Regions from separate parts of the Janthinobacterium sp. 78 genome, predicted to be linked through region 2. Evidence: predicted binding sites of a transcription regulator. Region 2 holds the regulator's gene; the other holds the start of a gene.
What was found. Region 2 encodes NrdR, which represses ribonucleotide reductase genes. Its sites were predicted from a motif close to CACNANATNTNGTG; they were not measured.
Positions count from the first base shown of each region.

Region 1: C8C92_RS11405 (ribonucleoside triphosphate reductase) is a predicted target of NrdR. The motif match lies at 9,410-9,423, and genes of this name have one in related genera.

Region 1 is NZ_QENT01000001.1:2,542,624-2,558,084, reverse strand. It holds gene C8C92_RS11450 (TolC family protein) at 1-34, opposite strand, end outside; gene C8C92_RS11445 (bifunctional aspartate transaminase/aspartate 4-decarboxylase) at 223-1,833, opposite strand; gene aspT (aspartate-alanine antiporter) at 1,879-3,567, opposite strand; gene aspT (aspartate-alanine antiporter) at 3,622-5,304, opposite strand; gene C8C92_RS11430 (heavy-metal-associated domain-containing protein) at 5,979-6,242, shown strand; gene C8C92_RS11425 (SCP2 sterol-binding domain-containing protein) at 6,281-6,808, opposite strand; gene C8C92_RS11420 (U32 family peptidase) at 6,829-7,725, opposite strand; gene C8C92_RS11415 (peptidase U32 family protein) at 7,735-8,769, opposite strand; gene C8C92_RS11410 (hypothetical protein) at 8,935-9,351, shown strand; gene C8C92_RS11405 (ribonucleoside triphosphate reductase) at 9,470-11,218, shown strand; gene nrdD (anaerobic ribonucleoside-triphosphate reductase) at 11,215-11,412, shown strand; gene C8C92_RS11395 (anaerobic ribonucleoside-triphosphate reductase activating protein) at 11,405-12,109, shown strand; gene C8C92_RS11390 (Pls/PosA family non-ribosomal peptide synthetase) at 12,258-15,461, shown strand, end outside.
Region 2 is NZ_QENT01000001.1:2,062,140-2,077,600, reverse strand. It holds gene C8C92_RS09285 (hypothetical protein) at 1-1,100, opposite strand, end outside; gene C8C92_RS09280 (riboflavin synthase) at 1,251-1,886, opposite strand; gene ribD (bifunctional diaminohydroxyphosphoribosylaminopyrimidine deaminase/5-amino-6-(5-phosphoribosylamino)uracil reductase RibD) at 1,917-3,017, opposite strand; gene C8C92_RS09270 (GspH/FimT family protein) at 3,053-3,622, opposite strand; gene C8C92_RS09265 (type IV pilin protein) at 3,626-4,135, opposite strand; gene C8C92_RS09260 (PilC/PilY family type IV pilus protein) at 4,187-8,026, opposite strand; gene C8C92_RS09255 (PilX N-terminal domain-containing pilus assembly protein) at 8,023-8,607, opposite strand; gene C8C92_RS09250 (PilW family protein) at 8,692-9,660, opposite strand; gene pilV (type IV pilus modification protein PilV) at 9,657-10,244, opposite strand; gene nrdR (transcriptional regulator NrdR) at 10,461-10,925, opposite strand; gene glyA (serine hydroxymethyltransferase) at 11,069-12,313, opposite strand; ZMP/ZTP riboswitch at 12,425-12,549, opposite strand; gene ybgC (tol-pal system-associated acyl-CoA thioesterase) at 12,865-13,266, shown strand; gene tolQ (protein TolQ) at 13,314-14,003, shown strand; gene C8C92_RS09220 (ExbD/TolR family protein) at 14,019-14,459, shown strand; gene tolA (cell envelope integrity protein TolA) at 14,508-15,461, shown strand, end outside.

The sequences.
Region 1 (15,461 bases), 480 kb from region 2:
GCAATAATGATATGTGTCCTTGCAATCTGCCCATGTAGCGTCCAGTCAATGAATGAGGGGAAAGCACGGGGTTGCCATGTTTATACTTTCACAATAACAATTATATCCACGGATGTCCATTCCAGGCTGCACTGTTGGTTACTGCTGCTGCCACGTAAAAACGGGCGCCTCTTGCGGGGCGCCCGTTAAGCTCATGCAGCTGGCTGCTTATCTACTTTTGGCTTACTTCTTGGCCTTCTTGCTACCCTTCTCTTTTTCCTTTTCGAACACGGCAAAGAACTCGGACGCCATGTTGCGGATGGCGCGGCCGATGTTGGCGTAGTCGTATTCGTTCAGGTTGGCCAGCGAGACGCGGCCGGAAGGATGCGTGGTGCCGAAACCGCGACCCGGCAACAGGATGACGCCCGTTTCCTCGGCCAGGCGGAACAAGGCTTCGTTCGGTTTGAGTTTTTTCAGCAACCACTGCGAAAACTCCACGCCATGCATCTGCGCGGCCAAGGACTCCATGTCCAGCAAGTGGTAGTAGCGCACGGAATTGGCGTCGTGCACCATCGGCAGGCCCAGTTCGCGGTACAGCGCTTCCTTGCGGCGCAGCACGATGCGCTTCATCGACTGCTTGTACTTTTGCTCTTCATCCATCAACGAGAACAGCGAGAACAAGGTCATCTGCGCCTGCACGGGCGTGGACAGGCCGGCCGTGTGGTTCAGTGCCACCGTGCGGCTGTCGGCCACCAGGCGGTCGATGAATTTCAGCTGACGCGGCTCGGTGGTGATCGAGTGATAGCGCTCATCGAGCTGCTTCTTGATGGTTTCCGGCAACTTGGCAATCTTGTCGTCGAGCACATTGTTTTCATGCGTGGCCACCACGCCCATGCGCCAGCCCGTCGCGCCGAAGTATTTCGAGAACGAATACACGAGGATGGTGTTGAACGGACAAATGGCGAACAGCGAGACGAAATTGTCGGCAAAAGTGCCATACACGTCATCGGTGAGGATGATCAGGTCCGGGCGCTTCTTGATGATCTTGGCGATGTATTCCAGGGTCTCGTCGTCGATCTTGACGGAAGGCGGATTGCTGGGGTTGACGAGGAAGAAAGCTTTCACTTTCGGGTCCAGCAGCTTGTCCAGCTCCTTCTTGGTGAATTGCCAATTGTTCGATTGCGGCGCATCGATGTGCACGGTGTTCAGCTTGTAGTCGTTCAGCTGGGGAATCTCGATGTACGGCGTGAAGATCGGCATGCCCAGGGCGATGGTGTCGCCTTCCTGGATGATGTGGTTCGATTTCAGACTGGCGAACAGATACGTCATGGCCGCCGTGCCGCCTTCGACGGCGTACATGTCGAAGTTGCCGATAAACGGATGGTCACCGATCATTTCACGGTGAATATACTGGCCGACGATTTTCTCGGACAGGCGCAGCATGCGGTCCGGCACGGGATAGTTGCAGCCCAGAATCGCTTCGCACATTTCATAGATGAAATCGCCCGCGCTCAGGCCCAGCTGGTCGCGCACATACGATACGGCCGCCTCGATGAAGTGCGCGCCCGGGTTGCCCTCGTGTTTACGCACGAAAATTTCAAAGCGCGCCTCGATGCCCTCGCGCGTGGGAAAGCCGCCCACGTCATCCATGTAGACATACGAACGCTCCGCTTCCGTCATGGCGAACTGGCCGAACTGGAAGAAGCCGTGGCGTGGCGTGGTCGCCAGGAAATTCGGGTTGCCGCGGCCCGCGTTCAGCATCAGGCGGTTGCTTTGCTTGGCCGTCTGGATCAGCGCATCCTTCAGTTCGAAGGGGCTCAACAGGGCGAGTTTGGCAGGGTTACTGAAATCCATTTTTGCTACTCCTTTAGACAGACAATGTGCAGGGTTCTTGCAGACTCAGACGAAGGCCACAATCAGCGGCCCCAGCAAGGTCAGGAAAACGTTGGCCAAGGCATAGGTAATGGCAAACGGTACGGTGGGAATCGAGTTTTGCGCCGCATTCAGCACTTCGCCGAACGCGGGATTGGCGCTGCGCGAGCCGGACAAGGCGCCCGCAAAGATGGCCACGTTGTCATAACGCAAGATGTAACGGCCGATCAGCATGGTCAAGATCATCGGCAGGATGGTCACCACCACGCCCACGCCAAACAGGGTCAGGCCGTGTTCGCGCACGGTTTGCACGGCTTGCAGGCCGGACGTGAGGCCGACGACGGCGACAAAACCGGCCAGGCCCAGGTCCTTCAGGATTTGCACGGCGCCGCTGGGCATGTAGCCAAACGTCTGGCGCTTGGCGCGGAACCAGCCGAACACCAGGCCCGACAGCAGCACGCCGCCACCACTGCCCAGGGTCAGCGGAATCGAACCGATGCGCGCCACCAGCAAGCCCACCAGCAGGCCGACGACGAGGCCGGCGCCCATGTAGACAAAGTCCGTCTTGGCGCTCGGCACGATCATGTAACCCACTTCGGCTGCCACGCGCTTGACGTCTTGCTCGGCGCCATAAATGGTCACCACGTCGCCCGTCTGCACGATGGTTTCCGGTTGCATGGGCAAGATCTTGCCCATGCGGCTCAGCTGCACGACAAAGATGCCGTGACGCACGCCCGGCGCCGTCGCGCTGCGGATTTCGCCCACCGTCTTGTTGTGATAAGCCTTGTTGGTCAGCACCATGTCGCGGCGCTGCATCACCAGTTCCATGCCTTCGACGGCCAGCAATTCCTTGCCCAGCTGAGAAGAGACGCTGAGCATGGCTTCGCGCCGGCCCACCAGCAGCACGATATCGTCGGCCGCCAGCACCAGGTCCGGGCTGACGTCGATGATCTGGCCATTGCGCTTCACGCGCTCGATGGTAATGGCCGTGTTCGGATGCGCGCTTTCGATCTCGGCCACCGAGCGTCCTGCGCCCGGGCCCACGTCGTAGATGCGGCCGATCAGGTCAGGCGCGGCCGGCGTCTGGCCAGGTCCCAGCACCTGCACGCCTGCCTGCAGTGCCGTTTCCGCCTTGATCGCATCTTCGCGGATGGTGCGTCCCATGAGTTTCGGCAAGATATTGACGCAAACGATGATGGCGCCAAACGAGCCGAACACGTAGGTGACGGCATAGCCGACGGCCACGTTGCCCTGCAAGCGCGCCACCTCGTCGGCCGCCAGGCCCAGCTTGGTAATCGCGTCACCGGCCGTGCCGATGATGGCCGACTGCGTCAAGCCGCCCGCCGCCACGCCGGCCGCCAGGCCCTTGTCCAGGCCAAAGACCTTGGCCATGATGACCACCGTCAACAGCGCCGTCACGGCCAGCACGACGGCCAGGATGATTTCGCGCACCGACTGGCGCCCCAGGGAATTGAAGAACTGCGGTCCGCTTTCATAGCCGACCGCGTAAATGAACAGCGCGAACAGCACCGACTTGACGCCGGGATCGATGGCCACGCCTACCTGGCTGACGAGGACCGCCACCAGCAGTGAACCGGCGACCCCGCCCAGCTGAAACGAGCCGAACTTGATCTTGCCGATGTAGTAACCCACTGCCAGGGAGAGAAACAAGGCAATTTCGGGCGACTTCTTGAATAACTCATGCAACCATTCCATACGGACCGCCTTTCGTGTTGAAGGAATTCTTTACTGCCTGTGCTCTTGCGTGCTTCACGCGTGGACCGAGCCGGCCAGGGCCACGATGAGCGGCCCCAGCAGAGGCAGCACCACGTTCGAGATCGCATACGTGATCGTGTAGCCCAGCAAGGGCGTCGAGTTGCCGGCCGCGTTTTGCACGGCCGACAGGGCCGGCGTGCTGCACTGCTGGCCGGCGATGGCGCCCAGCAGCACGGGCGCTTCCAGCTTGAGGAAAAAGTGGCCTACCAGCAACGACAGCGAGGCGGGGACGACGGCGATGAGCACGCCCATCAGCGGTAGCGACAGCCCGTACTGGCGGATCAGATCGATCGCCTGCGGTCCCGACGCCAGGCCCACGCAGGCGATGAAGGTGGCCAGGCCGATATCCTTCATCATGTCGAGCGCGCTGGGGTGGATGCCCGGCATGCCCGGCTTTCTCGCCTGGTACCAGCCGAATACCAGGCCCGTCAGCAAGGCGCCGCCGCCCGTGCCCAGCGAAAACGGGATGCCGCCCAGCTTGGCGGTAAAGCCGCCGATATACACACCGAGCACGATGCCGATGCTGGCGTAGACGATATTGCTGCGGTCCCCGGTGGGCACGCGCTTGCCGATGGCGGCCAGCGCCGTGTTCAGCTCGCGCCCTTCCGCCGTGCCGTACAGGCGCAGCACATCGTCGCGCTGCAGGGCCAGGTCCGGCAGGGGCGGCATGCTGTGCTCGCCACGCACGACGGCCGCCACGTGCACGCCGGAAGGCAAGGCCAGCTGGCGCAAGGGCTGGCCCACGAGGGCCGCCTGCTGCAGCACCACTTCGACGGCCGAGACGGCCATGTTCAAGCCCGTCGTGTCGGCAAATTCCTCGCCCAGGATGGCTTCGGCCGCCACCAGCGCGGGACGGTGGCCGATCACCAGCACTTCGTCATTGGCGCGCAGGCGCAGTGCCGGTTCCAGGTCCAGCACCTTGCCGTGCCGGCGCACGCGCGTGATGCTGGCGCGGCCCGCAAAAATATGCTGCAAGGCATCGAGACGGCGTCCCGCGCCACGGCTGATGCGGTAGGCGCGGCCCACCATGTCCGGCGTGGCCTGCGCGCCGTCGCCATCGGTCTGCGCGCCGCCCATCTTTTCCCACAGCTTGTCCGCTTCCTCGCGCAGGTTGACGCGCAGCAACAGCGGGAAAATCTGGCTGGTGACGATGACGATGGCGATCAGGCCGAAAATATAGGTGATGGAATACGCGGTGACCACGTTGGCCTGCAGCTCGGCGATGCGCGCCGCCGGCAGCGCCAGCTTCGAGATGGCATCCGTGGCCGTACCGACGACGGCCGATTCCGTCGCCGCGCCCGCCATCATGCCGGCCGCCGTGCCCTGGTCCAGGCCGAGGAAACGCGTGGCCAGCAGCACCAGCGCCAGTACCACCACCACTTCGATCAGGCAGAGTATTCCCAAGCGCAAGCCCTTGGCATTCAGGTTGGCAAAGAACTGGGGACCGCCCGCATAGCCGAGGGCAAAGATGAACAGCATGAAGAAGACATTCTTGACGCTGGCGTCCAGCGTGATGCCCAGCTGGCCGATCAGCAGCGCGGCGATCAGGGTGCCGCACACGCCGCCCAGCTGGATGGGACCGAAGCGTATCTGCCCTACCGCATAGCCCAGGGCCAGGGACAGGAACAAGGCCAATTCCGGCACCTGGTGCAATACCGACGCGATCGAATCGAGCATGGACGAACCTTCGAAAAGTGACGGTTGGTTACCCGTTCTCGGGCTGGCAGGCGCTGGCGGATGAACGGGCGTACAGGAGCCCACGCAGCACCGGCCCTGAAGGCCCGTGCCGGGGAAATGTTGTTACGAGGAATCATGTTCGGTGAAAATTTTACAAGTGTCAACAGGTGTTCTGTTGAACTCGCCTTGCGTTTCATCAAACATCCTGCGCACGATTGAAGCGATGGTTTGACACCGATCAACAAAACCACTAGTAATGATTTGGACGATACCAAAGTGCCTTGCGCGCCAGTGGCGTCTCTTCCGGCAGGTTGGGATTGAGCAGCTCCAGCACAGAAAGTCGGGATAGGCACTTGCCGACAAAGAAGCAAGAAGGCCGTCACATGGCACTGGCCGGCAAGCAGGAGCAGGAGGCGCCGCCGCACGGCCCCTCCTGTCCAGTACCTTCATCAAGAACATTATTAAAACGACACTATTATTCAGCAGAGCACGCTTGTCGACTGGAACAGGGCAACTGTGTATCACGCGACAGCAGTTTCAGACTGACCAGGAGCGGCTGGAATTAATCCAGATCAATAAAACCGCAAATAGAAAATAAATCTTGCGTGCTGCTCTGGACGGCATGCGCACCGCTCGCCTACGCTGTTTTTTTATCTGAAAAACAAGAGGAACCCATGCAGACAGCACGCTTGAATATTATCGGGATGGATCACGAAGGCTGCGCCGACAGGCTGACGGGCGCGCTCGAGGCCGTCACGGGCGTGGCCACCGTGTGCGTCTCGCTGGCGCGCCACGGCGCCACGGTGCAATTTGACGAACGGCTGGCCACGCAGGAGCGCCTGCTGGCCGCCGTCAACGACGCCGGCTTCATGGGCGAGGCCTCCGATGAGGAACAACTGCCATCCTGCAGCGGCGCCTGCGGTCACTGCCGCCATTGAACGCCGGCTGCGGCAATTCTCCGCTCCCCCTGCTCCGCTCAGCCTTCCCGCGCGCCCCGGTCGCGCAGATGCGCCAGCACGCGGCGCGGTCCCAGCGCCTGTAAATCGAACGGCGGCAGCTCGATGGCGTCGAGCGTATTCTTGAACAGCAGACCCAGCTCCGTATCGCCTTCCAGGCTCAAACGACGGCTGAAGAACAGTGTGTCAGGATCTTCCTGGCGCCGCGCCAGCAGCATCAGGTCATGCACGCTGGCGGCGATGCACAGGTCCGGCACGTCCACATAGCGCTCGGCCACGAACACCGTGCCCTGCCACTCGAAATCGAAGGCGATGCCCGCGTCGACCAGGCGCAGGCGCAGGCTGCGCCCCTCCAGGCTGCGCCGCACATCGTCGGGCAATTGCGGCGCCAGCAGGCGGTTCAAGCCTTGCACGAACAGCCAGGAGGCGGGATACGGCGGCAGCTTGGACAGCAATTCGGCCAGCGGTTCGGGCAGCCGGTACGACATGGCGGGCTTGCTCATGGCGGGCTTGGCCGGGATGGGCAATCTTTCCAGTTGATCTTGCATGGTGCTTCCTTTCGATGCGTTCAATGAGCGGCGTGCTGTTCCATGCCGGGCTGGCCGTGCCAGTAGCCGTCGCAAGCGCCGGCCGGCTGGCAGGCCGCCAGCTGGGCCTGGGCGCCCACGCCGCTGACCTGGCCGCGGCGGGCGCGGTCGAAAATGGCGATGACTTGTTCCGTATGCATGGCCTGCGGGCTGATGCGCGCCACCGCCACGCCCATGTCGCGCATGGCGTCGAGTTCGCGCACCAGGTTGTAGACGAGGGCCGACTGCGTCTGCGTGCCATTCAGGACGAGGAAGGGCACTTCGTCGCGCGTGCGCAGCAGCAGGCCGTCCGGCTCTTCCAGACAGCTGTAGCCGCAATCGTCTTTCGGCAGGTTGCGGTTGCGCGCCGTGAAGCAGCGCGCGGAAAACGCCAGCGGCATGCGGCCGTAGGCGAACACTTCCGTCTCCAGCCCTTCCGGTTTCTGGCGCTGCATCTCGGCCAGCGCCGTCTGCCCCATTTCCAGCGGCATCACCCAGCGCCGCGCGCCCAGGCGCGCCAGCAGTTGCAGGCTGGGGCCATTGAACAGGTTCAGATGGGGACCGGCGACGAAAGGCGCGCCCTTTTCCATGCAGTGCACGGCGCCCATGTCGTTGGCTTCGACCGTATAGCGGCCATTGCCCGTGATGCGGCGCAAGGTCGCCAGTTCGGCGCCCGCCTCGATCAGCGCCTGCGTCGACAGCACCACTTCCTTGCCGGCAGCGGCCAGCATGTCGGCGATATCGAGCCAGTCGGCCAGGCGCACTTCATGCCGGCGCGAGCACACGGTTTCGCCCAGATACACGATCTCGACGGCGCTGCCGGCGATCTGCTGGTAAAACTCGAAGACGGTGGCGCGCGGCCAGTAGTACAGCAAGGGGCCCAAAGAAAGCTTCAGCATGTTCATCCTCTATTTCCAAGATCTATGATAGGCGCCGAGTGTGTGCTGCTGACCCTCGGCCAGCTTGTCCATCGCCGCCATCCAGCCCGGCTTGACGGCGTAGCGCGGATTGCCTTCGCGGCAGGCGTCGATCGCTTCGCGCCACACGCGCGTGACCTGCGCCACGTAGGCGGGGCTGCGCTGGCGCCCTTCGATCTTCACCGCGCGCACGCCCATGGCGATCAGTTGCGGCAACAGCGCCAGAGTATTCAAGCTGGCCGGCTCCTCGATCGCGTAATACTCTTCGTCATTGACTTCGAAACGGCCCTTGCACAGGGTCGGATAGCTGGCGTTTTCACCGGGTGCGTAGCGGTCGATCAGCACGCCGTTCAGGCGCGACTCCAGGCCATTCGGCGTTTCCAGCCAGCGCACGGCCTTGGCCGGCGAGCACACGCCGTGCGTGTTCGGCGCCTCGCCCGTCGCATACGACGACAGCGCGCAGCGCCCTTCGACCATCACGCACAGGCTGCCGAAACCGAACACTTCGATCTCTACCTCCGTCTTGGCTATCAGTTGTTCCACCTGCGCCATCGACAGCACGCGCGGCAGCACGGCGCGGGCGATGCCGAAGTGTTCATGGTAAAAATTGATGGCTTCGTAGTTGGTGGCCGAGCCCTGCACGGACAGGTGCAGGCGCAGCTGCGGCTGGTGCTGGGCCGCATACGCCATCAGGCCCGGATCGGCGACGATCATGGCGTCGATGCCGGCCGCTGCAGCGCGGTCGATGGCGCTGCGCCACACGGCCCAGTTGTGCGGCTGCGGATAAGTGTTCAGCGCCAGCAGCACCTTGCGTCCGTACTGGTGGGCGTAGCGCACGCCTTCGGCGATGGCCTTCTCGTCAAAATTGAGGCCCGCGAAATTGCGCGCATTGGTGGCGTCGCGAAAGCCCAGGTACACGGTATCGGCGCCATTGTCGACGGCCGCTTTCAGGGCAGGCAGGCTGCCGGCGGGGCAGACCAGTTCCAGCGGTCCGGCCACGCGGGTGGCGGTGGTTGAATCAAGCATCATGATGTTCACAGTCCTGTATCGGCTCAGGGTGCAGACTATAGCCCCGCCGATACCGCCCAGTCCTTGACGCAGGTGAAGGAATGCATGCATGGCTGGCGCACCTTCAACTTGCTTGACCTGGCTGTAAAATGCCCCCCTTTTCTCCCTCTTCGATTGCCCACCATGACCCGCAAACCGCTGCTGATTTTCCTTCTGACCCTGTTCCTCACCGCGCTGCAAGTGCAGTGGGCCAGGCCGGCCGATGGCTATGACGCGGGGACCCTCTCCGTGCTGTCGCCGGAAGTGCTGGGCGCCTATCCGGGCGTGCTGCTGCTATTCCTGCTGGCCGTGTTCGCGCGCCGCCAACTGCCGCTGCTGCGCCAGGCCGCCATCTGCACGGGCCTGCTGGCCATCTACTGGCTGCTGGCGAACTACGTCACGTTCGATGCGCGCGTGGCCAGCTGGAGCACCTATACGCCGCTGGAAATCTGGGCCCACGTGCTGCCCGCTTCCGTCGCCAGCATCGCCGCCTGCGGCGCCGCGTTCTTTTGCGCGAGCTGGCTGATCCTGCGCGAAACGCGCTGGAACAAAACCGGCTGAGGTGGTTTTTTCACCTGGATCAAGGATACGCGAATCGCTTGCACGCTACCTTTGACGCCACTACATTTAGTAGATAACCTTCATAAAAACACCGCATGTTGTGTTTATTGGAGGTTTCATGACGACGAATGCAGTTTCCCCCACACGCGGCCAGGTCGATGTCGCCGCGTCCATCAATGAATACCTGGAGCGGCGCGACTGGCGCGTCAATGCCAACGCCAACCAGGGTTATTCACTGGGTGGCCTGATCCTGAATGTGTCGGGCAAGGTCATCGCCAACTACTGGCTGGACCAGGTGTATCCGCCGGAAGTGGGCGCGGCGCACCGCGAAGCGGCGCTGCACATCCACGACCTCGACATGCTGGCCGGCTACTGCGCCGGCTGGTCGCTGCGCACCCTGCTGCATGAAGGCTTGAATGGCGTGCCGGGCAAGATCGAATCGGGCCCGCCGAAACACATGTCGAGCGCCATCGGCCAGATCGTCAATTTCCTGGGCACCCTGCAAAACGAATGGGCCGGCGCGCAGGCGTTCAGCTCCTTCGACACCTACATGGCGCCCTACATCCGCAAGGACGGCCTGCGCTACGAAGACGTGCGCCAGTACATGCAGGAGCTGATCTTCAACCTCAACGTGCCATCGCGCTGGGGTACGCAAACGCCGTTTACCAACCTCACGTTCGACTGGGTCTGCCCGGACGATCTGCGCGAGCAGATTCCCGTCATCGCCGGCCAGGAGATGGACTTCTGCTATGGCGAGCTGCAGGCGGAGATGGACATGATCAACCGCGCCTACATCGAGATCATGATGGCGGGCGACGCCAAGGGCCGCGTCTTCACCTTTCCCATCCCCACCTACAACATCACCGAGGATTTCGACTGGCATAGCGACAACGCGGAACGCCTGTTTGAAATGACGGCCCGCTACGGCCTGCCCTACTTCCAGAATTTCATCAATTCGGAACTCAAGCCGAACATGATCCGCTCCATGTGCTGCCGCTTGCAGCTGGACTTGCGCGAACTGCTGAAACGGGGTAATGGCCTGTTCGGTTCCGCCGAGCAGACGGGCTCCCTGGGCGTGGTGACCATCAACTGCGCGCGCCTGGGCCACTTGTGGCGCGGCGACGAAGCGGCACTGATGGCCGACCTGGACCGCCTGCTGGAACTGGGCAAAGTCAGCCTGGAAATCAAGCGCCGCACCATCGAAGAACTGATGCAGCAAGGCTTGTTCCCCTACACGAAGCGCTACCTGGGCACCCTGCGCAACCACTTTTCCACACTGGGCGTGAACGGCATCAACGAGATGATCCGCAATTTCAGCGGCGACGCTTACGACATCACGTCCGCCGAGGGTCATGCGCTGGCGATACGCCTGCTCGACCACGTGCGCGCACGCATGGTGGCATTCCAGGAAGAGACGGGGCACATGTACAACCTGGAAGCGACGCCGGCCGAAGGCACGACGTACCGCTTTGCCCGCGAAGACCGCAAGCGCTATCCCGCCATCCTGCAGGCGGGAACCAGCGACAACCCGTATTACACGAACTCGTCGCAACTGCCCGTGGGCCATACGGACGATCCGTTCGAGGCGCTGGAATTGCAGGACGCGCTGCAGCGCAAGTACACGGGCGGCACGGTGCTGCATCTGTACATGACGGAAGCGCTGTCGGATGCGAATGCCTGCCGCGAATTGGTCAAACGCGCCCTGAGCCGCTTTTCGCTGCCCTACATCACCGTCACCCCCACGTTTTCCATCTGCCCGCGCCACGGCTACCTGGCCGGCAAACATGAATTCTGCCCCACCTGCGACGCGGAACTGATCGCCCGCAAGCAAGCCCACCCTGTTCCATCACTTGAGGAAACGCCATGAACGCACGTCCCGACTTCACTCCCGCCATCACCCTGCTCGACAGCGAACGCCAGCGCTGCGAAATCTGGACCCGCGTGATGGGCTACCACCGCCCCGTCGCCTCGTTCAACATCGGCAAGCAGGGCGAATTCCACGAGCGCCAGTACTTTACGGAAGCGAGCGCCCGGGTTGGCCAGCCCGCCTGCCGTGGCTGAGTTGAAAGTGGGCGGCCTGACGCCCTTTTCCGCCACCGACTACCCGGGCAAGCTGGCCGCCGTGGTCTTCGTGCAGGGCTGCCCCTGGCGTTGCGGCTATTGCCACAATCCGCACCTGCAGACGCGCACGCCGCAGGGCACCATGCCCTGGCAGGATGTACTGACCTGGCTGCGCCGCCGCGTGGGCCTGGTCGACGCCGTCGTCTTCAGCGGCGGCGAGGCGTGCATGGACCCGGCGCTGGCGCGCGCCATGCTCGACGTCAGGGAACTGGGGTTCGGCATCGGCCTGCACACGGCTTGCATCTATCCGCAGCGCCTGCAGGAAGTGCTGCCCCTGGTCGATTGGGTGGGCTTCGACATCAAGGCGCCGTTTGCCCACTATCGTCATGTGACCCGCGTGGCCGGCAGCGGCGACCCCGCGCGCGCCTGCCTGGACGCCATCCTCGCCAGCGGCGTCGCCTACGAATGCCGCACCACCACCCATCCGGACTTGCTGCCGGACGATCAGTTGCTGGCCCTGGCCACCACCCTGGCCGCGAAAGGCGTCGACAACTACGTGCTGCAGCAGTTCCGCGCCGAAGGCTGCGCGGACGCGGCGCTGGCCGGCCGCCCCCTGCACGGCTATCCAGCGGCGAGCACGGTGGCGCAAATCGGCGCCATGTTTCCGCGATTTACATTCCGTAATCATGGCAGTTGATCCCGCCGCCACATAATTGCCGAAAGCTCTACAAAATTCCCCGTTCTGCAACGCTGAAATGTCTGGCGTGCTGTAAGGTATCGACTGTGCCACGCAGCATGCGCAGCCCGTCAGATTCCTCACACCGCATTACAGATAAGCGTCATCCATGAACGATTTCACCGCAGTCAGCCCAGGCACCCCTTCCACCCACGCCGACATCCTGTACGGCCCGCCGCGACCGGATCTGCTGCGCGAGGAAGTGCTGGCCGACCTGCTGGAGGCGACGGCCCGCCGCTGTCCCGGACAAATCGCCCTGATCGACGGCGCGCACCGCATCACGTATGCGGAACTCGATGCGCAGGCTGGCCTGGCCGCGTCGCGCCTGGTGGCGGCCGGCGTCAAGCCCGGCGACATCGTGGGCCTGTGGCTGCCGCGCGGCGCCCCTCTGCTGTTGATGCAGGCTGCCATCGCCAAGGCGGGCGCCGCCTGGCTGCCCGTCGATGAAGACACGCCAGTGGAACGCCTGCAGGTATGCCTCGATGACGCCAACGGCTTTGGCGTCGTCAGCTGCGCGCAGTTTGCGCCGCGCCTGTTTGATGCTGGCATCGTGCGCCCCGTGTGGACGGCGGAAAGCCTGCTGGCCCCCGCCGCACCGGGCGAACTGCTGCCCGCGCGCGCCACCGTCCTGCCCGAACACCCGGCGTATGTGATCTACACCTCGGGTTCCACGGGCAAACCCAAGGGCATATTGATCAATCAGCGCAGCATCTGCCACTTCCTGCGCAGCGAAAACGCCGTGCTGGAAGTGGCGCAGTCCGACACCGTCTACCAGGGCTTTTCCGTCGCCTTCGACATGTCGTTCGAAGAAATCTGGATCGCCTACCTCGTGGGCGCCACCCTGTGGCTGGGACCGAAGGAAATCTCCGGCGACCCGGAAGCCTTGCCGCGCGCGCTGGCAACCAACCATGTCACCGTGCTGCACGCCGTGCCGACCTTGCTGGCCCTGTTTGCGGAGGAAGTACCGAGTCTGCGCCTGATCAACCTGGGCGGCGAGATGTGCCCGGAGTCCCTCGTTGAGCGCTGGTCGCGCCCGGGCCGCGCCATGTTCAACACCTATGGCCCCACGGAAGCGACCGTCTCGTGCAGCCTGGCGCGCCTGCGGCCCGGTGAACCCGTCACCATCGGCACGCCGCTGCCCAACTATGGCTTGCTGGTGCTGCAGGTGGCCGAGCCGGGTGAAAACCGTCCCCTGGTTTTGCTGGCGCGCGGCGAAACGGGGGAGCTGTGCATCATCGGCCCCGGCCTGGCGGAAGGCTACCTGGGCCGGCCCGACCTGACCGTGGAAAAATTCCTGCCCAATCCCTGGAGCACGGGGCCAGACGACGCACGCCTGTACCGCACGGGCGACCTGGCGCGCATCGATCTTGATGGCCAGGTGCTGTGCCTGGGCCGCGCCGACGACCAGGTGAAAATTCGCGGCTTTCGCGTGGAGCTGGGCGAGATCGAAGCCGTGCTGGCGCAGCAGGCGGGCGTGGGCACCGTGGCCGTGTTGCTGCGCAAGGACGATGGCATCGACCAGCTGGTGGCCTACATCGTCGGCAGCGACGATGCCCCCGACGAGGCCCTGACGGCGAAAACCCTGCGCGCAACCTTGAACCTGCATCTGCCCCCCTACATGGTGCCGGGCCGCTTCGAATTGCTGCCGCTGATGCCGCGCCTGACCTCCGGCAAGATCGACAGAAAAGCGCTGAAGGCCATGCCACTCTCGACGCCGCCGGCCGGCGAGGCGGGTGAATCGGACGTGCCGGAAACGCCGGCCGAAGCGGCCCTGTTCGCGGCGCTGGCGACACTGTTCCCGGGCCAGCCGATACGGCGCCAGTTTGACTTCTTCAGCGACCTCGGTGGCCATTCCTTCCTGGCCGCCCGCCTGGCGTCCGCCCTGCGCGCCAATCCTGCCTACGCCCACATGACGGTGCGCGACATTTATCACAATCGCCAGATCGGCAAGATCGCCGCCGTGCTGAACGAAGCGCCCGCGCTGGCCACGCCGGAAGCGGATTGGACACCGCCATCGGCCATGAAGCGCTGGCTGTGCGGCGCGGCGCAGGCGGCGGCCGTGCCGGGCCTCGTCACCCTGCGCATGGCGCAGTGGATGGCGCCCTTCTTTACCTATCACTTCTTCACGGGCGACACGGGAGACACCGTGCCGCGCGCCATCGCCGCCTCGATCGGCGTGTTCTTGCTCGCCACCCTGGCCGAATTTGCCATCGCGATTGCCGGCAAGTGGCTGATTGCCGGGCGTTTGAAGCCGGGCAGCTATCCACTGTGGGGCGTCACCTACTACCGCTGGTGGCTGGCCGACCGCCTGGTCGAATCGGCGCCCACGTATCTGCTCAGCGGCTCGTCGCTGAACAGCTGGTGGCTGCGCGCGCTGGGCGCGAAAGTCGGCAAGGAAGTGGTCATCGGCTCGATGACCCTGCGTGCGCCCGACCTGCTGTCCATCGGCGACAACGTCAGCGTGGGCAATGCCGTCAACTTTGAAAACGCCCGCGTCGAACGGGGCCGTTTGCTGCTGGGCCAGATCAGCATCGGCGACGATGCCTGCATCAGCTCTTACGCCATCATGGAGGGCAATACCAAGGTGGGCGCCTTCGGCCACCTGGAGGGACAGTCCGCGCTGGCCGATGGCGTGAGCGTGCCGGCGGGCAGGGTCTGGACCGGTTCGCCCGCGCGCGACATCGGCCCCTACGACCGGGCCAGCCAGCCGCCGCGCCCCGCCGTCTCGCGCCTGCGCCTGACGGGCGAAACCCTGTTCTTCTGCTTCGGCATGGTCCTCATCGCCGTGCTGTTCTTCATGCCCGTCTTCCCAAGCTTCGTGCTGATCGACTGGTTCGACGAGCGCGAAATGATGCCGTGGCTGCAGGGCCGCGACGTGACGACCCAGCTGGCCCGCTACTTCCTGCTGGCCTTCCCCGCCAGCGCCGTGCTGATCGTGCTGACGGCCCTGCTGTCGGCCGCCATCCGCTGGGGCGCGCTGCCCCGCCTGAAGCCGGGCAGCTCGCCCGTGCACAGCAATATCTATTGCGCCAAGTGGCTGGTCAGCCATATCCAGGAATCGAGCCTGAACGTCCTGCACGGCATCTACGCCACCGTGTACGCGCCGTACTGGTACCGCCTGCTGGGCGCCAAGGTCGGCAAGGGCGCCGAGATTTCCACGGCGCTCGGCGTGGTGCCCGACATGCTGACCCTGGGCGACGACACCTTCATCGCCGACGCCGTCATGCTGGGCGACGAGCAGATCGACGGCGGCTGGATGACCATGCGCCCCACCGTCATCTCGCACCGCAGCTTTGTCGGCAACGGCAGTTAT
Region 2 (15,461 bases):
ACGGCCATGCCCGCATTTTGCGCGGCCAGCGCTTGTGCCTGGGCATTTTGCTGGGCCAGCTGGGCTTGCGCCGTCGCCAGGCCCGCATCGGCTTGTACTTGTGCTTCGCCTGCCAGCGACTGAGCCCGGTCGGACGCCGCCCGTATCGCCCCCGCAGCCTCCTCCTGCTGCGCCTGCTGATCGGTATTCATGCGTTCGCTGTCGATGCGCCGGGCATCCACGCGCAGGCTGTCTGCCCGCTGCGCCTGCAGCAAGTCCGGCTCATCGATGGTGACGGCTGCCGGCGACGGAGGCCGCAATTCCTGCAAGTCCTGGTTCAACTCTTCCGTTTCCAGTTGCTGCTGCAGTTCCAGTTGCCGTTGTGCAATGGCAGCCGTTTGCGGCGGTGCCGCATCAACGGCCTGCGGCTGCGCGGCCTGCACGGCGCTGGACGGCAGTGCTGCACCCGCCAAATCCGCTTCGACCACGGCCGCCAGCGGCGCGCCCTGCTGCCGGACCAGCACGGCGCCCACCTGTACCAGCACGTCCGTTCCCTGTTGCAAGGCATCCAGGGTGGCGCTACTGTCGGCCGCATATGCGGCTTGCAAAGTTGCTGCGTCGACATCTTCATTGCGCAAATCGATGCCGATGCGGGCCAGTTGCGCTTGCGTGAGCAAGCCACCGTCCTGCGCCAGCGCGGCGGCCGCATCCGTGGTGCCATCGCCCGACAGCAAATCGTAGCGCTGCGCCAGGCTGCCCGGCGTGTCGCCCGCCGTCGCCAGCTGGCTGGCATCGATGCCGCTCGTTTGCAGCTGGGCGAACGATTCCGTCAGCTGTCGCGCCAGCGCCAGCAAGTCGTCATTGACATTCACGGGGGTATTTGCCGTGCCGGCCTGCTCTGCGACGCCCTGCAAGGCCAGCAGTTGCCGGCGCGACAAGGCCACGCCGGACAGGAACTGCCCCAGCGGCGAGAGGTCGACCTGGGTCGATGACAGAGCGGCAAGGGCGGCCGCCGCGCTGGACGACGGCACGGGCAGCGCCGGCGCCAGAGGTGCCGTTGCGCCCACGCGGGGCGTGGCCGGTATGACATTGGGCACGGTTGCGCGCGAAATCGGGTCCATGGCTAGCCTCCACTGCGGAAAGCTTCATAGTATGCGCGTCTGCAAGAAAAGCAACACACGCTTGGCAAGATGCGAAGGCCGGCGGGGGTGTTGCTGTGTTCCGTTGCTGTGTTCAGTTGCTGTGTTCAGTTCCGGTATTCAGTTCTTGTTTCAGGCGGCGGCCTTGTCCAGCGACAGCATGCGCTCGACATAGCGGGCGATCAGGTCGATTTCCAGGTTGACCTTGCCATCGACCGTCAGGTGCTTCAGGGTCGTCATGGCGATAGTGTGCGGAATCAGGTTGATCGAGAAGCGGCAGCCATTGACGGCACCCGCGCCCAGGTCTTCCACGCGGTTGACGGTCAGGGACACGCCGTTGACGACGACGGAACCTTTGAAGGCCAGGTATTTCGCCAGTTCATGCGGCGCTTCGATGACCAGCTCCCACGATTCGCCCACGGCTTCGAATTTGCGCACGATGCCCAGGCCGTCGACGTGGCCGGACACCAGATGGCCACCCAGGCGCTCGGCCAGGGTCAGGGCTTTTTCCAGGTTCACTTCCGTGGTCGTATCGAGACCCACGGTGCAATTGAGGCTTTCGCGCGAGACATCGACGGCAAAGCCCGTGTCCGACTTTTCCACCACCGTCATACAAGCGCCATTGATGGCGATCGAATCGCCCAGGGCCACGTCGGCCAGCGGCAAGCCGCCCGCGTGGATGGTCAGGCGCACGCCGGCGTCGAGGCCGCCGTCGAGTGCTTGCACGGTTTCAATCTTGCCGATGGCGGCAACAATTCCTGTAAACATGGAGCTAACCTTATAAAAAATGTGAGTGTATTAATTGCGCTGCGCGAATCTTGCAAGGATACGCAAATCCTCGCCCACTTGCTGAACCTGGTGAAACTGCAAAGTGCGCTGCTGTTTGAGATCCGTCAAGGCAGGCAAGGCAAACATGCCTTGCGCATCGCCCAGCAAGGTGGGCGCCAGGTAGACCAGCAGCTCGTCGACGCAGCCTTCGCGGATCAGCGAGCCGTTCAGTTTGGCGCCGGCCTCGACGTGGACTTCATTGCATTGCCGGCGGCCCAGCTCCAGCATCAGCGCGGCCAGGTCGACCTTGCCGTCCCCGTTCGGCAACACGATGACTTCCGCGCCCAGGGCATGCAGCTGCGCCTCTTTCTCGGGGTTGGCGACGGCCGCCACGATCCACGTGCCGCCGCCTTGCAAGATGCGCGCATCGAGGCTGATGTCGAGCCGGCTGTCGACGACGATGCGGCGCGGCTGGCGTGGCGTCTCGACGGCGCGCACGTTCAATTGCGGATCGTCCGCCTTGACCGTGCCGATGCCCGTCAGGATGGCACAGGCGCGCGCGCGCCAGGCATGGCCGTCGGCACGCGCCTCCGGTCCCGTGATCCACTGGCTTTGTCCATTGTGCAAGGCAGTCATGCCGTCCAGGCTGGCCGCCGTTTTCATGCGCACCCACGGCTTGCCGCGCTGCATGCGCGAAAAGAAGCCGATATTCATTTCATATGCCTCGTCAGCCAGCACGCCCATGCTGACGGCGATGCCGGCCGCTTCCAGCTTGGCCAGCCCCTGCCCCGCCACCAGCGGATTCGGGTCCGTCATGGCGGCCACGACGCGCCCCAGCCCCGCGCGCACGAGCGCATCGGAACAGGGCGGCGTGCGGCCATGGTGGTTGCACGGCTCCAGCGTGACGTACGCAGTGGCGCCGCGCACGTCGTTGCCGCGCGCCGCCGCATTCGCCAGCGCTTGCACCTCGGCATGATCCTGCCCCGCCGCCTGCGTCACGCCAGCGCCGATCACCTGGCCATCCCGGACGATCACGCAGCCGATGCGGGGATTGGGCGAGGTCGTGTACAAGCCGCGCGCCGCCCATTCCAGCGCCAGGCGCATGCCATCGATATCGTTGAGTATTTCCACGGGCTTCTTTGATAGTGAGTAATAGATAAGTCGGGTTACGAACTGTCGGCCACGCCGCTACAATTGGTCGCCTGCTGCTGCGGATCGCACACGCGCACCCGGCCCAGCATATTGATTTTAATATGCCGCACCTGCTTTCCCAAAGTCAGGGACAAGGTACCCCAGCGCGCCGCCAGGCTATTGGTCGCGCTGCAACTGCGTCCTGCGCCATTGTAGGCGATATAAAACGGCGCCGTGGCCGAGGAAAACGCAAACTGGGCCGCAATGCCCGCCGGCAGCGGTCCCTGACGCAACAGCAATTCGTCGCCGTCATCGAACGCCAGGTTGGCATTGCGGTCGATGAATGCCAGCCAGCCCGTGCCCCAGTCCGTGCCACCAGGCCCGGCCGGCATCAGCAGCACGCGCTGTCCCCGCGCCATCGCCTGCGCCCGCGTCAATTCGATGGCCGAGAACAAGTCCGTGGCCGCCGCGCGCACCTGCTGGCGCGCCAGCAACTGCTGCAGGCTGGGCATGGCGGCGGCCGTCAGCAGCGCGGCGATTGCCAGCACGGCCAGCAATTCGAGCAAGGTGTGCCCTGTCCGGCGCGGGTGCTTGCGCGTGCTCATGACTTAGGGCCAGCAACGGCTGGCGGGGCCGCTGCTGCCGCGCTGGCCCGTGCTGCTCAAGGACAGGACACCACAATCGGCATCCTGGAATTGCGCATCGACCTTGGACGTGCCCGGCATGGCCCGCAACAGCACACATTGCCCTATCGTCGAGCCGGAACAGGCCAGCGCCTCGATTTCATACGCGCTGGCAGCCGCGCTGGCAGCCGGCCCTTCGCCGGACCACCACGGAAACGCTTGCACCTGCGGTGCCGGCGAGGCCGAGGAAAAAGCCAGGTAATGATTGTTTTGCGAATAATAACGTTCCTGCTGCTGCATCAGCCGCAGCAAGGTCGCCTGTCCCTGCACCCGCTTGGCGCGCACGACATGGCCGTGATAAGCGGGTACGGCCAGCGCCAGCAGCAGGCTCATGATCGCCAGCACGGACAGCAGTTCGATCAGGCTGAAGCCCAAGGCAGCTGCCGGCGCGCCATCGTGTGCAGCGGGCCAGTGCCGCCTTGCCAACGTCCCCATGCGAACCCTCCTTTCCAAAAAACGCCAGCCGATGCCCCCCCCTTGCTGGCCCTACTTTTTCTTGGCCGCCTCGTGCAATTCGCGCCAGTTCGCCACTTCGCGCCAGCTCAGGCGCCGCGCTGGCAGCGGCGCGCTGACGACCTTGAGCACCGTCCCGCTGGCCGCACCGGGCAAGCCAGGTTGCAGCACGGCCAATTCCTTGCGCCCCTCGGCCCGCCCTGCCGCCGTCGCGGCGCCCACCGTGCTGTTCAACTCCAGCGTCAGCGGCGGCGCGCGCGCCAGGCCATCGAACAAGCGCCCCGTCTGCGCGCCCGCCTGCACGACGCCGGCACCATCGGCGGCAAAGCCGCTCAGCACATCAAGCACGTACAGGCGCGTGGCCGGCTTGCTGCAGGGATCGCGCCCGGGAAGGACGGTATTGAACAGCACCTTGCCGGCGGCCAGCACGGGACTATTGATGCTGCGTTCGCCCGTCTGCGCCGTATGGAGAAAATCGAGGTACCAGCCGCGCATGGCCTCGCTGCCCGTATAGCGCAGCTCCGCGCCGTCGACGCGCACGCCGCCCACCGCCTCGCCCAAGCTGCGCGGCTCCAGGTCGGCCCGGCTGCGCGTGGGGGATGTTTCCCGCAAATCATCGTGCACGGCATAAAACGACTGGGACAGAAAGGCGGCAGGCCAGGTATCGGCCGTTTCGACCAGCTTGCCCGTGCCGAACAGCAGCACATAGCCGCCACCGGGCGCGTACGCCACGCTCGGTTGCTGCGTCACGGGCTGGCGCCGCCCCTGCGCGTCGCGCGCGACAAAGACCAGCTTGCGCCCCTGGCCCTCCTTCCACGGCGGCCCGCCGGCCATGCCGAGACGCCAGATATTGCCCTGCAAATCGCCCGCATACAGATACGCCAGTGCGCCATCGCCGCCCGGCACCACGGCGGGCGGCCCCAGCGCGTGGAGGGCGGCATCGGCGTCCTCATCAGTTTCATGGCCATCGCCACCGCTGGCCACGGGCACCTTGAGCCGGAAGTAATTACTTCCCAACAGCCAGGGTGTGCCAGGCGCCTTGTCCAGCGCCAGCAGAAAAATGGCGGCGGCCGCTGCGGGCGCCGTCGTATCTTTGCCGTCGTCAGCATGGTTGTTGTAGCCGCTGGCAACGATGGCAAAATCGCGGTAGACCACAGCGCCCTCCTTGCCGCCCATGTTGATGCGCGCAAAGGATGGCGGGGCGCGCACGTTGCCCATCAGCTTGTCGTCGCTGTCCGTGAATTCCCACAACGCTCCGTCTTGCGCGAAGCGCGCCGGGTCGGTGATGTCGAGCGCAAACACGCCTTGTGCCCCGCCGCCCATGCCCGCCGCCAGCACCGTCTTCCAGTGTCCCGACGCCAGCACTTCCGCCGTAGCTGCCGCGCCATCGAGCAGCGGACCCGGACTGTAGTGAGTGCTCGCAGCGGCTGCCGCCGCGTGCAGCAGCGCCTGCGGCAGATAGGCAAACACTTCGCTGCCCGTGCGCGCATCAAAGGCATGCAGCAAGCCATCGTTGGCGCCCACATACAACATTCTGCGCCGCTGCAGCAGCGCCTGGCGGTGCAAGCCATAGCCGGCACCTGGCATGCCCAGCCCGGGCGCGCCCACGTACAGCAGATTGCCGTAGGGTGCCGCCCCCAGGCTGCCTGACCTGCGCCGCAGGAAGCCGCCCGGCTGGCCCACCTCGTGCGTGCGCTGGCCCAGCAGGTACGCCAGGCGCACCTCCCCTTGTCCATCGCCGCCGTCGAAGGCACTGCGCTGCTCCGCATCGAGCCGCGTCCAGGCCAGCGGCATCAGGGCGCCCTTCGCGTCGAGCGTGTAGACGGGACGCAAGGACGCGGGCGTTCCATCAGGTGCCACCTTGTCCAGCCCGCCGGCGCGCCACCATGGCTTGCCGGGAAGCAGTGCGCCATCGGCGCCCACGGCAAACGCGGTGCGCGACAAACTCATGCTGCCATCGGCCAGGCGCAGCTGCGTCTGGAACCAGTATGCCTCTTCCGTGCCGCTGGCCAGCGCCATCAGGGCCGGCCCGGCAAGCGCCGCCGGCAAGGTAGCCTTGTCGGCGGCAGCAAAGGCTGCGCGCAGTCCCGCGATCAGGGCAGCCGGGTCGCTGCCGGGCAAGTAATGAGCGGGCCAGCGGCCATCCACGCTCCATTCATCGAACGCGCTGCCCGTTGCGCTTTTGAAGGGGTTGGCGTCGCCGTTCGCATCGATAAAACCGCCATATTTGGCCGCCAGCAGCAAGGGCCTAGTGGCAGGAGAGGCAGCCGGGTCGCCCTGGCGCAAGTCGCCCGCATAGTGCTCGACCTTTGCGACGCCGTCGTTCTTGCCGCCAGGACGCAGTGGCTGCACATGCGACCAGTAGGCCAGCCCTGCCGCATGGTAGCTGGCGCCGCCCGTCCCGTCGGCCAGCAGTTCCAGTGCCGCCAGTTCCGGCCATGGCGCGGGATTGCCCTGCGCGCCGCTGCTTTCCAGGCTGCCCACCGCGTGCGTCCAGGCCATCGCATCAAATGGCGGCGACGCAAAACCATCGGCGGCGCGGACAAGGTCGCCGTTGGATGCGGGAGTTAGTGGGACATTGCCGGGCACGTAGCGGTCGAGCACCATGCCCGCATCGCCGAGGCTGACGATGCTGTGGCGCTGGCAACTGGCCGTTTGCGGGTCGCTCCATGCGGTCACGACCGGCAAGCCATCGTCGATGGCGGGCGGGGCCGTGGCAGGCGGCACCGGGGCGCTCGCCTGCCTTCCCTGCAGGTAGCGCAGCGATTCGTACAGCAATTCGGCCAATGGCGCCGCCCCTGCGTATGCACCGGGATGTCCGGCGTTGCTGCGGCCCAGGCCATTGATGTAAGCGGTCACCCCGCCGCCAGAGCCCGCAGCTTGAGAGCTATAGACGCCAGTGGCTCGATTCCATTCGGCGTCGGCATTGTCTTGCGGCATATAGTCGGGCGCCGCCCAGCGCTGCCGTCCCACATGGGCCAGCGGCGCGCGCAGCACGCCGCCATACACGGTGCCGGCGCTGGCGCTCACGCCGTTCAAGTGGCCAAACACGCCCACGCGCACCCTGCCGCCATGGCGCTGCACGGCGCCCACCGGCTTGTAGTGCTTGCCATATGCCAGGCATAAATCGTCGCGCAGCGGCCCTTCTTGCGTGTCGCAGACGCGCACGCGGGCGAGGAACACACCGTGCGTGGCGGCAGTGCCGGGCGCGTTGCAACTGCCGCCCGGGGGCAAGCTGGCGTCGCCGAACAGCAGGCGGTTGCGGCAGGAAACGATAGCCAGTTGCGCCAGCGCAAACGGCGTCGCCGCCGCCACGCCAGCCTGCAAGACCTTGCGCGGGAAAAAGACAGGGTGGGCAAAGAAGTCGATGGGGCTGTCGGCATCGGGCAGCCAGGCACGCTGCAGCACCGTCTTGCTCACTTCGTCGATGACCCGGTCGCCGCCCGTCAGCGCATAGCGGACGATATCGAGCATGCTGGCGCTGGCCCAGTTCAGAAAGTTGCCACTGAAACTATCGCCGCCGCAGCCGTGCAGCGCATCGGCCCGTTTCAACACGGAGAAATAAGCGGTCGCCACGCGCAAATCGGGCTGCATGACGCCATCCTTGCTGCGGTACGGATAGCTGTAGCACATGCGCGCATGGAAGTACCCCAGGTACTCGCGCTGCGGCGCATAGTCGCCGCCATGTGCGGCAGCGGCTGCCGCATGCGTGAGGGACAGGTTGAGCAGCAGATTCGGCGGCACCCTGGCGCCGTGCAAGCCCGCATCGGCCCGCGCCAGCGCCACCGTCGGCTGGGCCGCGACGGCACTACAAGCCAGGCAAGCCAGCAGCGTCAGGCAGACGGACCACAAAGCGAATGAGCAAGCCCTCATGGCCCCGCTCCCGCCGCCTCTTTGCGATAGTAGCTTTGCAGCACGACTTGCGTGCTTTCCTGCGCGCCAAAACCGATGGCCGTGATGCGGTACACATAGCTTTCCGTGGCCAGGCCGCCAGCCACTGCCGCCGCCTGCGCGCCGGGCGGATGAAACGGCAGCAGCTCGATCAGGTAGCGGGGCCGGCGCGACGGCAGGAAACCCTGCCCCGTCTGCATGACGGCGCCCGTGAACTGGCCATATGGCACCGTGCGGCTGCTCCCTTCGGCGCCATCGAGGTCCGTACTTAGCCAGAGTGCCGGCGCCTCCGGGGCTGCGGGCAGGCACAGGCCCAGTGCGCCTGCCTCGCCACAGCCGTCCGCGAACCCGGCCGCGCTGCCTGGTGCGAAGAGGCTGCTACGCCCCGGCGCACCGGGCAAGCCTTCGATATCGTTTTGCGCATCCACCAATGCCTCCTCCGCCGCCTGAAACGCGATCTGCCGATCGCGCTCGCCGCGTGCTGCCTTTTCGCCCTGCAAGGCCATCTGCGCCGCCGATATGCCCAGCAGCAAGATGATCACTAGCAGGCACAGCACATACACGAGGGTGGCGCCACCGTGACGTACCCGAGCTGCGCACCAAGGTTCGCAACAGCGCCCGCCCGCGCCAGCCATCGCGCCGCCCGCCTAGGCCGGCCCGTTGCGCAGCATGATGCTTGTCTGCACCAGTTGTCGCAGCCGCGAGCGCGTTGCTATGGGCAAGGCCGTGCGCGCGATGCGCACGCCCGTGTCGCCAGCGCCGTGCGCCTCGGCATACGCCTGGCCGAACAGGTCGAACTGCGCCGGCCCCAGGTCCGCCATCTTGTCCGCCTGGCCCGCTTCGCCATGCAACAGCAGCGCCACGCGCACGCCGGCCACGCGCTTCCAGTGCGTGCGGCGGTGCAAATCGCGCTGGCGCGCGGCCGCATCCGCACCCACCAGCACCAGCGCCACATCATAGGCGTCGAGCGCGCTGGCGTTGACATAGCGGTTCGCCACGCCGTCGGGTGGCGTATCCGTGTCGAGGCCATACAGCACCTGGAAACCGTCGACGCCGCGGATGATGGCGTCCGCACCCCAGCCGTTCGCGCCGCGGTATTTGCAGCGCAGTTCGCCTTCGCCATCGGCGCCCTGGGCCACATAGAAAATGCTCCAGCCCCGCTGCGCCTGCGTTTGCGCGGCGCCCACGCCGAAGCCGGCGCAGTTGAGCACGGAACCGTCGCCGCCCTCTTCCTTGCCGGCACCGTAATAGCGCAGGGCCAGCACGTCGCTGCCATGCAGGGCGCCGGGCAGCGCGCCGCTGATGCCCTCGCTGTTCTTGCCCAGGCTGTGCGCGTCGAGCCCGGCGATATTCGCGCTGTCGTGCGCGGCATGGGCGACGGGCGCGGCGCTACTGTCCCAATTGACATAGGCCGTCTGGCGCACGGCGCGGGCGATGGTGTCGAGCGCATAGCGGCCGTTATCATCCAGGCGCGCGCTGGCGGACTGGTCGCCATAACTGCCGCTGGCCGCCAGCAGCACGCTACTGGCCGCCAGCATCAGCAGCGCGCCCAGCGACAGGGCCACCAGCAATTCGACGAGGCTCATGCCGCGATGCCAGCGCAAGACCGTGTTCATGCGCCGCCTCCCAGCTGGAATGCCAGCCTGGGCAGCGACTCGCCTGCCGCATTCAAGGCCGGCGAGCCATCGGGCTGTCGGCCGCGCCAGCCCAGCTTGATGACGATGGGCGCGCCCTTGCCGCCGTTGCACGCCCACGGCAAGCCCTGGGCGGCGGCATCCCATGCAGGCGCGTCGCGGCAGATATGCAGGCGCGCGCCGGGCAAGGCCGCATGCAGTTGCTGCTTCCATTCGGCGATATCGAATTGCGCCAGTTCGGCCGCGCTGCAGGCGGCAGCACCGAGGCAGTCGGGCGCGCCACCGCCGGCTTCCGCGTCGTCCGCCGCCGCGTAGGCCACGTTCAGGTAGGGATTGCCCGTATCGGGGCCATTCATGAGTACGCTGTTCGCGCGCATGCGCTCGGCCATGCCGGCGGCCAGTTGCACGCCTGCCGACAATAGCGCCGACTCGTGGCGCGCGCGCAGGGAATGCAGTTGCAGGATGCTGGCGCCCAGCAAGCCCAGCGCCAACAGCAGCAGCGACACCAGCACCTCGACAAGGCTGCTGCCACCCGCAGGAAACATGGTGCGACCGCCATTGCGCATACGCTACTCCCTTCCGCAGACAGAGTCGCAAGAACAGGCGGCCCAGCTACACGATAGGCGCGCGCAAAAAAACGGGTCTGCGCTGGCGCAAACAGCACGGCGATAAGGTGAGAAGAACAGCGTAGGGATTGATCAGACCGCTTGCCAGGCGAACGTTGGCGTGGTGCACACGGGGCGCAGAACCGGCCCCGTTTTCAAGTTTTCAATAGGTGAGCGTCAGGGCTTGCTGCGCGCCTGGCCCACTTCGGCGATCGCATCCTGGAACTCGGCCAGGTCTTCGAAATTCTTGTAGACGGAGGCGAAGCGGATGTAGGCGATCTTGTCGAGGCGCTTGAGTTCTTGCATGACGAGCTCGCCGATATAGCCGGAATCGACTTCGCGCAAGCCGCTGGTCAGCAATTTTTCCTGGATGGAGGCGATGGCCGTATCCACGGAGGCGGCCGCGACGGGACGCTTGCGCAAGGCCAGCATCAAACTGCCGCGCAACTTATCCGCAGCGAACTCCGTCCGGCTGCCATTCTTTTTGACGACGGCCGGCATGATAAGTTCAATGCGCTCGTAGGTGGTAAAACGCTTGTCGCATTTGCCGCAGCGGCGGCGGCGCCGAATGGCATCCCCTTCCTCCGATACGCGCGTATCGAGAACCTGGGTGTCGCCGTGCTGGCAAAATGGACATTTCATGGGCTGGCTACAACTTTATAGTAATAATTACGGGAAATCGCCGCCCTTGTACAAAGGGCGCCCGAATCACTCCGGGCGCCCTTGGGCACGAAGGAATGTGTCATACAGAATCTTACTCTGTATGACACATTCTGGACAAATAATTATGCGTACACAGGATGCGCGTCGGCCAGCACTTTCACGGCCGCTTTCACGCGCTCGATGGTGGCGGCGTCATGCGGATTGTCCAGCACGTCGGCGATCAGGTTGCCCACTTCTTCCGCTTGCGCTTCCTTGAAACCGCGCGTCGTCATCGCCGGGCTGCCCAGGCGGATGCCCGAGGTGACGAAAGGTTTTTGCGGGTCGTTCGGGATGCCGTTCTTGTTGCAGGTGATGTGCGCGGAACCGAGGATGGCTTCGGCTTCCTTGCCCGTCAGGTTCTTGGCGCGCAGGTCGACCAGCATGACGTGCGATTCGGTGCCGCCGGAAACGATGCGCAAGCCGCGCTTGATCAGGGTTTTCGCCAGCACGTCGGCGTTCTTGACCACTTGCTTCTGGTATTCGACGAATTCCGGGCTCAGCGCTTCCTTGAAGGCGACGGCCTTGCCGGCGATCACGTGCATCAGCGGGCCGCCCTGGATACCGGGGAAGATGGCCGAGTTGATGGCTTTTTCGTGTTCGGCCTTCATCAGGATGATGCCGCCACGGGGGCCGCGCAACGATTTGTGCGTGGTCGAGGTGACGAAGTCGGCGAACGGCACCGGGTTCGGGTACAGGCCGGCGGCGATCAGGCCGGCGTAGTGAGCCATGTCGACCATGAAGTAGGCGCCCACTTCCTTGGCGATCTTGCCGAAGCGTTCGAAGTCGATCTTTTTCGAGAACGCCGACGCGCCGGCGATGATCAGCTTTGGCTTGCGTTCGCGGGCCAGGCGTTCCATTGCCTCGTAATCGATGTCTTCTTCCGCCGTCAAGCCATACGACACGACGTCGAACCATTTGCCGGACATGTTCAGCGGCATGCCGTGGGTCAGGTGGCCGCCTTCGGCCAGCGACATACCCATGATCAGGTCGCCTGGTTTCAGCATGGCAAAGAACACGCCCTGGTTCGCCTGCGAGCCGGAGTTCGGCTGCACGTTCGCGCATTCGGCGCCGAACAGCTGTTTCACGCGGTCGATGGCCAGTTGCTCGGCCACATCGACGTATTCGCAGCCACCGTAGTAACGTTTGCCTGGATAACCTTCGGCATATTTATTCGTCAGCTGCGAGCCTTGCGCTTCCATTACGGCTGGCGAGGTGTAGTTCTCCGACGCGATCAGTTCGATGTGGTCGTGCTGGCGCGTGTTCTCTTTTTGAATGACGGCGAACAATTCAGGATCGACGTTGGCGAGGGTGTGATCTTTTGCAAACATGTAAAAACTCCAAGTATGAGGGTGCTTGTACTGGCAGGTTGGATCGAATGAGGGGAGCCGGCGTTAAGTGAATAACAACATTGGACAGGCAGCCTCTTCGTGCTTTTCCATAGTGGCTACCCAGGCGAACGGCTGATGAAAAATCTCACGTTTCCCGGTGGGTGCCCACCTTTCGCCGGTTTGCCGATCGCCATCCAGGGAGATCGCCCGACTTTTCGCCAGTCACGTGAGACGTAATGGAAATCAAATTGTAAGTTAAGTGCCCAAATTGAGCAAGGAATGCAACCGTGCGGCTATAATCGCGGCGCGCCATCGCAGCCCGGGCATGGCCACAGGCCGCCCCGCAGCATGGCTGCGGCTCTTAAGCTGAACGTAAACCTGGCTGCGGCATGTAAGCGTATGTTACGAAGCTTGCCATTGCGCCCCCCGGATTTACAATGCTGCGGTGCAACTTATATGCAGCTTTTGCATGGCTTTCCAGCAAGCGCCCACAGTCACAAGAAGAAAAATCGCGTAAAATGTTGCTCAATCTCACTACTGGCGCAATAAACATGCCTTCAGTCTTTACCTGGAACGTACGTGTCTACTATGAAGACACCGACGCCGGCGGCATCGTCTATTACGCAAATTACCTGAAATTCTTCGAACGCGCGCGTACCGAATGGCTGCGCGCCATCGACGTGGGCCAGCAGGAATTGCTGGAACAACACGACGCGATGTTCGTTGTCAAAAGCGTCAACGCCGACTATCATGCGCCAGCCAGGCTCGATGACACGGTAAGATTAACCTTAAGCATAGAAAAAATGGGGCGCGCCTCCATCGTTTTCCTGCAACAAGCCTGGTGCGGCGACCGCCTGCTGAACACGGCCCGCGTCAAGATCGGCTGCGTCGACTCGGCATTGCGCCCGCGCGCCGTGCCTGATGCAGTGGCGGCCCGCATGCGCGCTGCCTGAGCCCTACCGCCACCCCCCGGACAATTCACCCAACAGACTGCCAGCCAATGAACGTTACACAAGATCTTTCTTTCCTCGCGCTCATCTCCAATGCCCATTTGATCGTGCAACTGATCATGGCCCTGCTGCTGCTGATTTCCCTGACCAGCTGGACTTACATTTTCCGCAAGATGTTTGCCGTGCGCCAGGCGCGCAAGCAAACCATCGAATTTGAACGCAGCTTCTGGGCCGGCGGCAACCTGCATGCGCTGCATCAAAGCGCCAGCGGCAACCGCGACCAGAGCGGCGCGCTGGCCCGCATCTTCGATGCCGGCATGGGCGAATTCATCAAGGGCAAGGCATCCTACGGTTCGCGCGAAGCGCTGGACGTGGGCGCCGTGCTCGACGGCGCACGCCGCGCCATGCGCGCGGCCTTCCAGCGTGAAATGGACGTACTCGAATCGCACCTGGCCTTCCTCGCCTCCGTCGGCTCCGTCTCGCCCTACATCGGCTTGCTCGGTACCGTCTGGGGCATCATGAACGCCTTCCGCGGCCTGGCCAACGTGCAGCAAGCCACCCTGGCCGCCGTCGCGCCCGGCATTGCCGAAGCGCTCATCGCCACCGCCATCGGCCTGTTCGCGGCCATTCCCGCCGTCGTCGCCTACAACCGCTTTTCGCATGACATCGACCGCCTGGCGATCCGCTTCGAGAGCTTCGTCGAGGAATTCTCCAACATCTTGCAGCGCCAGTCGCGCTAAAAGGGAGCAAGGTCCATGGGTTCCTCATTCAATAGCGGCGGCATGCGCGGTGGCCGTGGCCGCAAGTTCAAGTCCGAAATCAACGTCGTGCCGTATATCGACGTGATGCTGGTGCTGCTGATCATTTTCATGGTGATGCCATCGTCGAACAATCCCAGCGTGGTGAACCTGCCCAACGCGGAACGCTCGGCGAAACCGCCCGATGACTATATTCAGATCGTGCTGAAACCGAATGGTTCGCTGTCGATCGGCGTCATCGGCAAGGAACAGTTGTCGCCGGAAACGGAACCGAACCGCGACGCCCTGCTGCGCAAGCTGCGCGGCTTGCACGAGAGCAATCCCGACTATCCCGTGATGATCGCGGGCGACAAGGAAAGCAAGTACGACGATGTGATCCAGCTCATTTCGGAAGCGAAAAAGATGGGCATTACCAGAGTCGGCCTGGCCACCAAGTAAGCGCATTACCCTGTTTCCAGACTTGACCGTTTTTAGATAGACTAGACTTTGCAGACCAAACAAATCGACCATGTACTCGGCAAGCCTTACAGCGTGCCGCGCGAACGCAGCCGCTGGCCCTCGCTGGGCCTGGCGCTGGCGATGCACCTTGGCCTGCTGTTTTTCCTGTGGGTGGGCGTACACTGGCAAAATACGGAACCTGTCGCCGTCGAAGCGGAAGTGTGGGACCTGAAAGTGCAGACGGCCGCGCCGCCGCCCGAGGTGGCGACGGAACCGGAGCCGACACCGGCGCCGCCGCCGCAACCGCAAGTGGAGCAGCCGGCCCCGCCGCCACCGCCGCCGGTGGCAGCGCCCGAGCCGAAGGTTGACCTGCGCGAGGCGGAGATCGCCCTGGAACGCAAGAAGGCCAAGCTGAAAGAAGAAAAAGAGAAAGCGGCAGCGGAAGAACGCCGCAAGCAGGAATTGAAGGAACGCGAAGAAGAAAAGCGCGAACTGGAAAAACAGAAGCAGAAAGAAAAAGACAAGGCTGACAAGCTGGAAAAAGAAAAAGCCGACAAGCTGGAGAAAGCCAAGGAAGCCAAAGAAAAAGCGGCGGAAGAAAAAGCCGAGAAAGAACTGGCCGATAAAAAAGCCGCGGCCGAAAAAGCCGCCAAGGCGAAAAAAGCGGCAGCAGAAAATGCCGCCGCCGAGAAAGTGCGTTCCGATGCCATGAAACGGATGATGGCGCAGGCAGGCAATGGCACAACGGGCACGGCCGCGAAAGCGACCGCGCCACGCAAGGACAGCGGCTATGTCGCTGCCCTGACGAGCAAGATCAAGAGCAATATCGCGTACAGCGGTAGCACGGACGTGCCGGGCAACCCGCGCGCCGTGTTCAAGATCGAGCAACTGCCAACTGGGGAAATTATTTCGGTCCGAAAGATTAAAAGCAGCGGTCTGCCGGCGTATGACAGCTCGGTGGAAAACGCCATTAATAAATCGTCGCCACTGCCGAAGAAAAAA